DNA from 2 places in the Thioalkalivibrio sp. ALMg13-2 genome. Region 1 is predicted to be linked to the other one. Evidence: predicted binding sites of a transcription regulator. Region 1 holds the regulator's gene; the other holds the start of a gene.
The links. Region 1 encodes FliA, which starts transcription of late flagellar genes. Its sites were predicted from a motif close to GCTAAAGTTNNNNNNNNNNCNGCCGATA; they were not measured.

Region 2: flgM (flagellar biosynthesis anti-sigma factor FlgM) is a predicted target of FliA. The motif match lies at 1,153-1,180, and genes of this name have one in related genera.

The regions. Positions count from the first base shown of each region.
Region 1 covers NZ_KB906103.1:52,599-58,253, forward strand. The annotation lists partial or broken gene flhF (flagellar biosynthesis protein FlhF) at 1-389, shown strand, start outside; gene F618_RS0104035 (MinD/ParA family protein) at 558-1,382, shown strand; gene F618_RS0104040 (RNA polymerase sigma factor FliA) at 1,379-2,146, shown strand; gene cheY (chemotaxis response regulator CheY) at 2,188-2,568, shown strand; gene F618_RS0104050 (protein phosphatase CheZ) at 2,664-3,440, shown strand; gene F618_RS0104055 (chemotaxis protein CheA) at 3,485-5,524, shown strand; gene F618_RS0104060 (chemotaxis response regulator protein-glutamate methylesterase) at 5,527-5,655, shown strand, end outside.
Region 2 covers NZ_KB906115.1:14,949-20,603, forward strand. The annotation lists gene flgA (flagellar basal body P-ring formation chaperone FlgA) at 400-1,077, shown strand; gene flgM (flagellar biosynthesis anti-sigma factor FlgM) at 1,217-1,531, shown strand; gene F618_RS0110545 (flagella synthesis protein FlgN) at 1,547-2,032, shown strand; gene F618_RS0110550 (flagellar brake protein) at 2,115-2,831, shown strand; tRNA gene F618_RS0110555 (tRNA-Pro) at 2,915-2,991, opposite strand; gene F618_RS0110560 (MerR family transcriptional regulator) at 3,241-3,597, opposite strand; gene F618_RS0110565 (integration host factor subunit alpha) at 3,581-3,880, opposite strand; gene pheT (phenylalanine--tRNA ligase subunit beta) at 3,884-5,655, opposite strand, start outside.

The DNA.
Region 1 (5,655 bases):
CGTGCTGCAGAATGCGCGCGAACTGCGCGAGTTGGCGCGGCGCGTGGACGATGGCCACCTGATCCTGGTGGATACCGCCGGGCAGGCGCCGCGCGCGGTGGAAGAGGAGTCGCTGTTCGCGCATCTGCCGCCGGATATCCGCGCCGAGAGCTGGTTGGTCGTGTCGGCCACGACTCAGGGCAGTACGTTGCGGCGGGTACTGGAGGCATTTCGCAAGGCGGATCCTTCGGCGTTGGTGCTGACCAAGCTGGACGAGGCGGAACAGCTGGGCGAGGTCCTGTCGGTACTGCTGGATCAGCACCTGGGACTTGGGTTCGTGAGCGATGGCCAGCGCATCGCCGAGGATTTTCACCGGGTCGATACGGGGTATCTGACCCGCATGGCGCTGGACGACGACGCGGAGGGCGCGCGGGCGGCTGGCAATGCACGCGAGACCTGGGCCGCCGAGCGGCTTGCGGAAATGGAACCGCCGCGACGCTCGCGCTCGCCTCTGCGCCCGGCGCAAGGGGCCGAGCCGGCAACACTGGAACTGATTCAGCCGGTTGGAAAGGGGCGCTATGCCACGCACTAACAAGCCGTTAAAGGTCATTGCGGTCGCCTCGGGCAAGGGCGGGGTGGGCAAGACCAACGTCTCGGTCAATCTGGCGGTCGGCCTGGCCCGGTTGGGCCGCGAGGTGATGCTGTTCGATGCGGATCTGGGCCTGGCCAACGTGGACCTGTTGCTCGGGATGCGCCCGGAGCGCACCCTGCATGACCTGGTGACCGGCACGGTGGACAGCCTGGACGATGTCCTGGTCCAGGGGCCGGACGGGGTGAAGGTGGTCCCGTCGGCCTCGGGTATCGCGGCGATGGCGAACCTCACGCCGGCCGAGCACGCGGGCCTGATCCATGCCTTCAGTGCCTACCGCAAACCGCTGGATGTCCTGATCGTGGATACCGCTGCGGGCCTGCAGGAGTCGGTGACTTCGTTCTGCCGGGCGGTACAGGAGACCCTGGTAGTGGTCTGCGACGAGCCGGCTTCGATTACCGATGCCTATGCCCTGATCAAGGTGCTGCACCGCGATCATGGGCTGCGGCGTTTCCGCATGGTCACCAACATGGTCAGTGGCCGCGAGGGTGCGGAGCGGCTGATGCAGAAACTCAATACCGTCTGTGGCAATTACCTGCCGGAGGTGGTTCTGGACCTGGCCGGCTATATCCCCATGGACGAGCATCTGCGCAAGTCCGTGCAGAAAAGGGCGCCGGTGGTTCAGCAGTATCCCGGCAGTCCGGCCGGCAAGGCGTTTGCCGAACTGGCGCGGACGGTGGACCGCTGGCCAGTAGGTGGGGGTGACCACGGGGGCGTCGGGTTCTTCGTGGAACGAATGCTGCAGAGCGCATGATGACGACGCGTAATCGACTTTCCGGCTACCAGGCGACGTCCACCGCGACCGGTGGACACGAGAAGTTGATTGCCGATCACGTCGAACTGGTGCACCGCATTGCGCACCACCTGATGGCCCGCCTGCCGGCCTCGGTCCAGGTCGATGACCTGATCCAGGCCGGCATGATCGGTCTGCTGGAGGCGGCGCGGCAGTTCGAGGGTGGGCAGGGGGCGACCTTTGCCACCTACGCCGGAATCCGCATCCGCGGTGCGATGATCGACGAGCTGCGTCGCAGCGACTGGACGCCGCGCTCGGTGCATCGCAACAGCCGGCGCATTGCCGCCGCGATTCAGAGCGTCGAGGCCCGCGAGGGGCGTGCGGCGCGTGGGAGCGAGGTGGCGGCCGAGCTGGATGTGCCCATTGATGATTATTACGACATGCTCAAGGACCACGCCGGAGCCCATCTGTTTGCACTGGACGATCTCGGCGGCGGGGATGACGGGGCCGATCGCGTGATTGAGGGGCAGGAAGTCTCTCCGTCGCGTAGCCTTGAGGCTGGCGAGTTTCGCGAGGAGTTGGCCGAGGCCCTGGGGGACCTGCCTGAACGCGAACGCCTGGTGCTGTCGCTGTATTACACCGAAGAACTGAATCTGCGCGAGATCGGAGCTGTTCTGGGCGTGACCGAGTCACGCGTGAGCCAGATTCGCAGCCAGGCGGTCATTCGGCTGCGTGCGCGCATGGGGTCGTGGCTCGAAGACGGCTCGGCTTTGCAGTTATTCTAAAACTCACCTTACGAATCCCGGAGTGACGTGTGGACAAGGGAATGAAAATTCTCATCGTGGACGACTTTTCCACGATGCGGCGCATTATCAAGAACCTCTTGCGCGATCTTGGCTTCAATAATACGCAGGAAGCCGACGACGGCAGCACCGCGCTGCCGATGCTGCAAAATGGTGATTTCGACTTCCTGATTACCGACTGGAACATGCCCAACATGCCGGGCATCGACCTGCTGAAGGCCGTCCGGGCGGACGCCAACCTGAAGTCGATGCCGGTGCTGATGGTGACGGCCGAGGCCAAGCGCGACCAGATCGTGGAGGCTGCGGAGGCGGGTGTGAACGGTTATGTGGTCAAGCCGTTTACCGCCGAAACGCTGAAGGAAAAGATCGACAAGATCTTCGAACGTATTGAAGCACAGGGCTAAGGATCGCCCGGTGGTGAATACGGAGTCCGTCCATCTCGCTTGCGCGGGTGGACGGACTCCGGCTCCTTCAGCGCCGTACCAGCAAGAGGCTCCTCATGACTGAACAGGAACACCCCCCACGCGACGGCCAGCTCGAGCTGGCCCGGCAACTGGTGCAGACGCTCGAGGCGGGCGACGACGTGGCGGCGCGCGCGCTGGTGCAGGATCTTGCGCGCCCTTACGACCGCGAGCTCTTCGATGAACTGGGCAAGCTGACGCGCGACCTCCACGAGGCCTTGCAGAGTTTCCGTGGCGACTCGCGTCTGGTAGAGCTGACCCAGGCGGAGATCCCGGATGCGAAGGAACGCCTGAACTACGTGGTCACCATGACGGAGCAGGCCGCGCACGCCACGATGGGCGCCATTGAGTCGAGCCTGCCGATCGCCGAGTCGTTCAGCCAGCAGGCGGCCGACTTGACCGCCAAATGGACGCGCTTTCGCAACCGGCAGCTCTCGGTGGACGAATTCCGCGATTTCGCGCGTGAGCTGGATAGCTTCTTCGGGCAGGCGGGGGAGGACGCCGAGGAGTTGCGGCGTCTGCTCTCCGAGGTGCTGATGGCACAAAGTTATCAGGACATTACCGGCCAGGTGATTCGCCGGGTGATCCAGTTGGTGACCGATCTCGAAGAGAACCTCGTCACCCTGATCCGGCTCTCTAGCGGGCGCATGGAGCAGGTGGAAGCGGCCGAGGCGTCCCTGGATCGTGGCGAAGAAGACCGCGAGGCGGACCGCAAGGGGCGCGGTCCCAGTGTGCCCAAGACTCAAGATTCCAGCGCGGATGTCGTTCAAGGACAGGACGAGGTGGACGATCTGCTATCAAGCCTGGGCTTCTAGCAGTGCACCTCATACGACTGGCGCCACGGGACCGGAGAGACTGAATGGCCATCGACCCCAATGACGAAATCCTTCAGGACTTCCTGATCGAGGCCGGGGAACTGCTGGAGGGGCTCAACGAGCAACTCATCGACCTGGAGCAGAACCCGGACGACCGGGATCTGTTGAATGCGGTATTTCGAAGCTTCCATACCATCAAGGGTGGCGCCGGGTTTTTGAGCCTGGATGCGCTGGTGACGGTGTGTCACCACGCCGAGGATGTTTTCAATTTGCTGCGCAACGGCGAACGCCGTGCCGACAGCCATCTGATGGACACCATGCTCCGCGTGCTGGACTCCCTGAACGTCATGTTCGGGGATCTACGCTCCGGAGTGGATCCGACCCCGGCCGAGGCCGACGTGGTCGAGGACCTGCGGCGCATGGCGAAGAACGAAGACGTCGCCGGGGATACCGCCGCGGCGCCGCCAGCGCCTGAACCGGCTCCCGAGCCGGTGGCCCCGGCCTCGGCCGCCGGTGACGCCATGGTGGGCGGTGGGGAGGAGATCACGGACGACGAGTTCGAGGCCCTGCTGGATACGCTGCATGGCGACGGTGCCCCGGCGCCCGTGGATGCGGCCGCGCCGGGCGGCTCCGGGGCCGGCGAAGGCCCGGGTGGCGGCCAGGATCCCGCGAGCGGCGACCTGATCAGCGACGACGAGTTCGAGAATTTGCTGGACGAGTTGCAGGCCAAGGGCGGAGGTCCGGCGACGCCCGGGCCTGCTGCGGGCGACCCTGCGGAACCGATGCCGGTCGAACCCGCCGCAGCGGCGGCAGAGCCGGAAAAAGCGGTAACGCCGGAACCGGCGGCCGCCGGTGGGCGCTCGGCGCCGCAGGGCGAGACCTCCGTGCGCGTGGATACCGAGCGCCTGGACGAGATCATGAACCTGGTGGGCGAGCTGGTACTGGTGCGAAATCGCTTGAGCATGCTGCGTTCGCAGCATGTCGACGACGAACTGGGCAAGGCGATCAGCTCCCTGGCGCTGGTGACCTCCGACCTGCAGAGTTCGGTGATGAAGACCCGGATGCAACCGGTGAAGAAGGTCTTCAACCGCTTCCCGCGCGTGATCCGGGATCTGTCGCGGAACCTCGGCAAGGAGATCGAACTGGAGATCTTCGGTGAGGAAACCGACCTCGACAAGAATCTGGTCGAGGCGCTGTCCGATCCGCTGGTGCATCTGGTGCGTAATGCTGTGGACCATGGCATCGAGACGCCCGATGTGCGCGAGGCGGCGGGCAAGCCGCGCAAGGGTACGGTAGTGCTCGGGGCGGCCCAGGAGGGCGATCACATTGCGCTGCTGATCAAGGACGACGGCGGTGGCATGGATCCACAGGCCCTGCGGCGCAAGGTGGTGGAGAAGGGGCTGATGGAGTCCGCGATGGCCGAACGCATGACCGATCGCGAGGCCTTCAACGTGATCTTCATGGCCGGATTCTCCACCAAGACCGAGATCTCGGACGTCTCCGGCCGCGGGGTCGGCATGGACGTGGTCAAGACCAAGATCTCGCAGCTCAACGGCACCATCGAGATCGATTCCGAGATCGGCGTGGGGACCACGCTGCGGGTGAAGCTGCCCCTGACCCTGGCGATCCTGCCCGCCCTGATGGTGATTCTGGACGGCCGCCGTTTTGCGATCCCGCTGGCCTCGGTCTCCGAGATCCTGGACCTGGATCTGACCAAGACGAATTACGTGGATGATCAGGAAGTCATCATGGTGCGCAAGCACGCCCTGCCTATCCATTACCTCAAGCGCTGGCTGAAGCCGGGGCACGAGCCCGAGCCGCGCAAGGATGCCCACGTGGTCGTGGTCCATACGGCCGACCGCAAGGTCGGGCTGGTGGTGGATGATCTCGTGGGGCAGGAAGAGGTGGTCATCAAGCCGCTGGGCCAGAATCTGCAAGGCGTAAAGGGCCTGGCGGGAGCGACGATCACCGGAGATGGCGGCATCGCCCTGATCCTCGACGTCTCCGACCTGGTGACCATCCTGATGCGGCAACTGCAAATGTCCGGTCGACCGCGCCGCGCGTCGCGCTCGAGCGAGGGCTGAGGATGCCGATCAAGGTTCTGGTTGTCGACGACTCGGGCTTCTTTCGTCGGCGTATCACCGAGATCCTGGACTCCGATTCCGGCATCGAGGTCGTGGGTTCGGCCGAAAATGGCGAGCAGGCGATCGCCAAG
Region 2 (5,655 bases), on a different contig from region 1:
GGCCATAACGGCCGCCCGCGACGGGCCTTGAATGCGCGCGCGGCGCGGGATGCCCATTCATTGGCACGACATCTGCATGTTTTTGCGTACTGAAACCGCACGCGACTCGCTCGACATCGACGCAAGATCCGCCAAACCCGAGCCATTCGCGCACAGTCCGACGCCCGCACCGAACTGGCTGCGCAGGACAGGACCAAACAGGACCGCAACATGAACCAGCGCCGACCCATTTCAGAATTTTCTTCCGCTGCCAGGAAGACGCTGATCCGTTCGCTCGTTCGCGTTGGGGCCTCATTCGTTCCAGGAAAAGGCGGGCCCTCCGGTGCCTCGCCAGCGAGCGTGACCGACTCGAGCGAAAACGTGCGAGCCATTCCGCGTCTCCTTGCCGGAGTCGCCCTCTTGTTCACCCTGGTACTGCTGTCTACCAGCGTCCGGGCCGAAGTCCACCCGGTTGACGACATCCGCCACGCCGCCGAGCAGTTCCTGATTCAGGAACTGGGCGTTACCGATACCGAGAAGGATGTTTCCATCGAGATTGGCCAGCTCGACAAGCGTCTGCGCCTCGTCCCCTGTACGGACGGCCTGGAAGCGCGTTTCCCACCCGGCGGGCGGCGTGACGGCAACACCGCTGTCCATATCCAGTGTGCCGGCCCGGTGACCTGGCAGTTATACGTGCCGGCGACGGTCGAACGGTACGCCGAAGTGCTGGTTGCGAACCGTACCCTGCCGCGCCAGCACACCCTCTCGGCGGGCGACCTGCGTTTCCAGCGAATCGAGACCTCGCGCCATGCCGGCAGTTATCATGAAGAAAAGAATGCCCTGATCGGCCAACAGACCCGGCGCAGCATCCGCCCGGGTCAGATCATCGGAACCCAGCACGTGAGCCCGCGCGAGATCATCAGTCGCGGCCAGCGGGTTACCATCCTGGCAGAGAACGGCTCGATCGCCATCCGCATGCAGGGCGAAGCGCTGGAGAACGGGACGCTGGGCGAACGAATCCGCGTCAAGAACGCATCCTCCGGGCGCGTCGTCGAAGGCGAAATCCAGGCCTCCGGCCACATCCGGGTAGCGCTTTGAGGCCTCGCCCCACCAGGCACGCCAACGATCTTCGAGGCGGACTGTGAAGCCCGTTACACTTTTCCGCCCCCGAGGCCTACAGTTTCAGCAACGCTGGCCGTAAACAATTGCAGCACAGTTACAACGACAGGAAGGCATCATGGATATCAAGGGCCTCAATACGAACAGCCTGCGCCCCGACAGCCAGAACCCCGGGGTAAAGGGTCGCGACGAGTCCGGCAACACGGCAAGCCGAGCCCCGGCCTCCGGTAACGCATCGACGGCAAACAATGATTCGGTCACGCTCACCGGGGCCGCCCAGGCAATGAATGCCGCGGCCGGCGCGGGCGACACCGCCCCCTTCGACGCCGCCCGCGTTGCCGAACTGCGCGAGGCGATCTCCAGCGGCAACTATCCAGTGGACAACCAGCAGCTGGCCGATCGCATGATCGACCTCGAAAGCCTGCTGCGCTAACCCGGTCTATCGCCCATGAATGCCGACGCGCACCATAAACTGCAACGCTCGCTCGAGACCTCAATCCGGCTGGCTCATCAGCTGGAAGAGAGTCTGTTAAAGGAGACGCGCGCGGTCGAAGCGCGCCAACCCGATACGCTGCAGGACGTGGTGACCGGCAAGCAGACCCTGCTGCATGAACTGGAAACCGAGACCCAAAACCAGCAAGGCCTGATCGAGGCCGCCGGCGAGGCCTTCAGTCCCGAGGGCGTCGCGCGCCTGTTCTCGAAGATGGAGGATGGCGTCGTACTGAACGACCTGTGGCAAGCCCTGCGCCAGTCCATCGAACGCTGCGACACTCTGAATCAAGGCAATGCGCGCCTGATCGACCGTGACCGCCAGCGCGTGGAACTCTCCATGCAGATCCTCCGCGGCGAGGAAACCGGCCCCGCGGCCACCTACGACCCGTATGGCCGCGCCCGGCCCGGAAACCGCGGCGGACGCCAGATCACCCAGGCCTGAGAGGCCGGTCCTGGTGGAGGCTGGCTTTTCGCGGCATCCACCAGTACCTTGCGTCCTCACACCTTCCTAACACTTCGGACGCATGGACGACACGGACTATACCGTCGATAAGCCGGACCGGATTGCCGGCATCCTCAAGGACCTCGACCACAAGCTCACCGTCGTGAGCGTTCGCGTGGATACCGACGGCCCCCTGTACACCTCGGCCCTGGTCCGTCTGGACCCAGCCGCCAAGGAACTCTTTCTCGACGAGCTGACCCCGCCTCGGGCGCACCAGCAGGTTCAGGCCGGCATGGACTTGCGCGTATTCGCCGCGCTGCGCGGGGTTGCAGTGCGATTCGGCACGCATGTAACACGCATCGAGCAGGAGCAAAAAGGCGCGCTCTACGTGTGCACCTATCCGGAAACTCTGTACTACCTGCAACGCCGCGAAACGTTCCGCGTGCACATCCCGATGGCCCAGCGGCCTCAGATCGAACTCCATGCGAAGGCCTGGAAGGATCCCGTGATCGGCGAGGTAGCCGACCTCTCTGCCCAGGGCATGTGCATCGAGTTGTCCACCACCCTTCTGGATGCGCTTGAGGACCAGGCAAACCTGGCCTTCGAGAACCTCTTGCTCCCCGATGTCAGTGAACGCCTTTCCGGGGACCTGCGGCTGGCCAACCGTCGCCGCAGCACGCGTGATGGCTTTGAGTTTGCAGGCTTCGAGATCGTCGGAATGACCCAGTGGATGGAACGCCAGACCAACATCGCCCTGCTCCATTACCAGCGCGAGGCGCGCCGCCGCTCGATGGATTGAGCCTGAGCCCAGGCGACGCCGCCACCTGCAACTCCGAACACAAAAAAGGCCGCTTGAAGCGGCCTTTTTCGATCGTTCCTGTTTGGTCGGGACGGCAGGATTTGAACCTGCGACCCTCTGCACCCCATGCAGATGCGCTACCAGACTGCGCCACGCCCCGAAGCCGCGAACTATATCCGATTCCCCGCCTTCACGAAAGCGTCGGCCACCCCATTGCAGCGAGATCCGTGCGGACCATTCGTGTCACGTACACCGAGAATGGCCCATTGATGCGACTCGCTGCGCTCGTCGCATCCTACAGAGCGGAAATTTCGAATTGGAGTTGGGTTCAGACGGACACCGTAGGATGCGACGAGCGTAGCGAATCGCATCAACACAACGTCCGGGCGCCCCCCCTAGGGTCGGAGCCTCAGGCGCGCAGAACGCGCAGAACCGACTCGAGCTCGGAGATGGTGTCCTGGATAATCTGCTGGGCCTGCTGGCGATCACCCTTGGCTTCGTCGCCCGAGAGCTTCTGACGGGCACCATTGATGGTGTAGCCCTCTTCGTACAGCAATGCGCGAATCTGACGGATCAGGATCACGTCCTGACGCTGGTAGTAGCGACGGTTGCCGCGCCGCTTGACCGGCTCCAGCATCGGGAATTCCTGCTCCCAGTACCGCAGCACATGCGGCTTGACCTGGCACAACTCCGCGACTTCGCCGATGGTGAAGTAGCGCTTGCCCGGGATGGCGGGCAGTTCCTGGTGGTTACTCGCCTCCAGCATAGCTCTCTACCCGCTCGCGCAGTTTCTGTCCGGGCCGGAAGGTCACCACACGACGCGCGGAGACCGGAATCTCTTCGCCCGTCTTGGGATTACGCCCTGGCCGCTGGTTCTTGTCGCGCAGGATGAAATTCCCGAACCCGGAAAGCTTCACGCCCTCGCCGGTCTCCAGCGACTGCCGCATCTCCTCGAAGAACATCTCGACGAATTCCTTGGCCTCGCGCTTGTTGAGACCCAGTTCCTCGTTTAGCGCGGCGGCGAGATCCGCCTTGGTTACAGCTGCCATCGGCTATTGTCTCAAGGTTGCGTTGAACCGGGCCTGGAGATGCTGCACCACCGCGTCGGTGACGCCAGCCACGTCCTGTTCGCCTAGGGTGCGATCAAAAGCCCGTAAAATCAAGCCCAAAGCCAGGCTTTTTTCGTCCGGATTCAAGCCTTTGCCCTGGTACACATCGAACAGGCGAACATCCTGAAGGATCTCCAGGCCAAGCTCGTCGATAGCCGCCAGCACATCGCCCGCCGCCACCGACTCGGCCACCACCAGCGCCAGATCCCGACGGATGGACGGGTACGGCGACAACGGCGAGAACTGCGCCACCGGGGCGTGCACCACGGCGGTCGCGTCCAGATCGAACAGGTAGACCGGCTCCACGTCGAAGCGCTCGCACAGCGCCGGGTGCAGGCGCCCGACCCAGCCGATCGGCTGCCCGTCCACCAGTACCCGTGCGGATTGCCCGTCATGCAGCGCCGGATGACGTTCCGCGCGAAAGCCGAGCGGACCGGCGACGCGTGCGCACAGGCCTTCCACGGTGCCCTTGGCGTCAAAGAAATCGACCGTCTTCGCCTCGCCTTCCCAAGCTTCCGGAGCCACCCTCCCACCAAGCAGGCCGGCCAGTCGGGGCTCCTGCCGCAGACCGGACGCATCCGGAACAAAGCGCAGGCCATGCTCGAACAGGCGCAGGTCCGATTGCTGGCGCGCCTGGTTGTAGGCGGCAGTGGTCACCAGCCCGGGCCACAACCCCGGGCGCATCACCGCCAGATCGGACGAAATGGGATTCGCCAGCGCCAGGGGTTCCACGTCCGGGTAGAACGCACTGGCGGCCTCGCGAGCGATAAAGCTGAAGCTGATCACCTCATGGAAGCCCTGGCGGGCAAGCCCGTTGCGCAGTGACGGCAGACCCGACTCCGGCGTCACCGGCGCAACCGGCTTCGGGAGTGTCTGCGGCAGGGCGTCATAACCGTGCACCCGGGCCAGCTCTTCGATCAGATCCTCCTCGCGTTCGAGGTCGAATCGGGCCCGCGGGGCGCGTACCGACCAGCCGCTCGCGCTCGTTTCGATGCGGCAGTCCAGTGCCTCCAGGATCCGCTCGACCTCGGAAGCCTCTAGGGTCACCCCGAGCAAGCGCTGGACACGATCCGGGCGCAGGACGATCGCCTGTTCCGCATGGGAGGCCGGCGTCGCGCCCACTTGCTCGACCGGGCCACACTGCCCGCCGCAGAGTTCCAGCAGCAGCTGGGTCGCGCGTTCCATGGCCTGCGGGACCAGGGTCGGGTCGACACCCCGCTCGAAACGGTGGGAGGCATCGGTATGCAGGCCGTGGGCCCGCGCCCGACCGGCCAGGGCGCGCGGTGCGAAATGCGCACATTCGAGGATCACGCGGGTGGTGCTGGCATCGACCGCGCTGGCTCCGCCGCCCATCACTCCGGCCAGCGCCAGGGGGCCGTCATCACCCGCAATGACCAGATCCTGCGGCGACAATTTCACCGTCTGGTCGCCTCCAAGCAGCGTCAGGGTTTCCCCCTGTTTGCCCTGGCGCACCTGGATCGGGGCGCCCGTGCGATCGGCATCAAAGGCATGCAGTGGCTGGCCCAGTTCCAGCATCACGTAATTGGTCACATCCACGATCGCGCTCAGCGGGCGCACCCCGGCGCGGCGCAGGCGTTCGGTCATCCACAGCGGCGTCGCGGCCTTGGCGTCCAGACCCTCCAGCACCCGTGCGGCATACAAGGGGCAGGCCTCCGGATTCTCGATGATCACGCTCACCCGGGCATCGCTGGCGA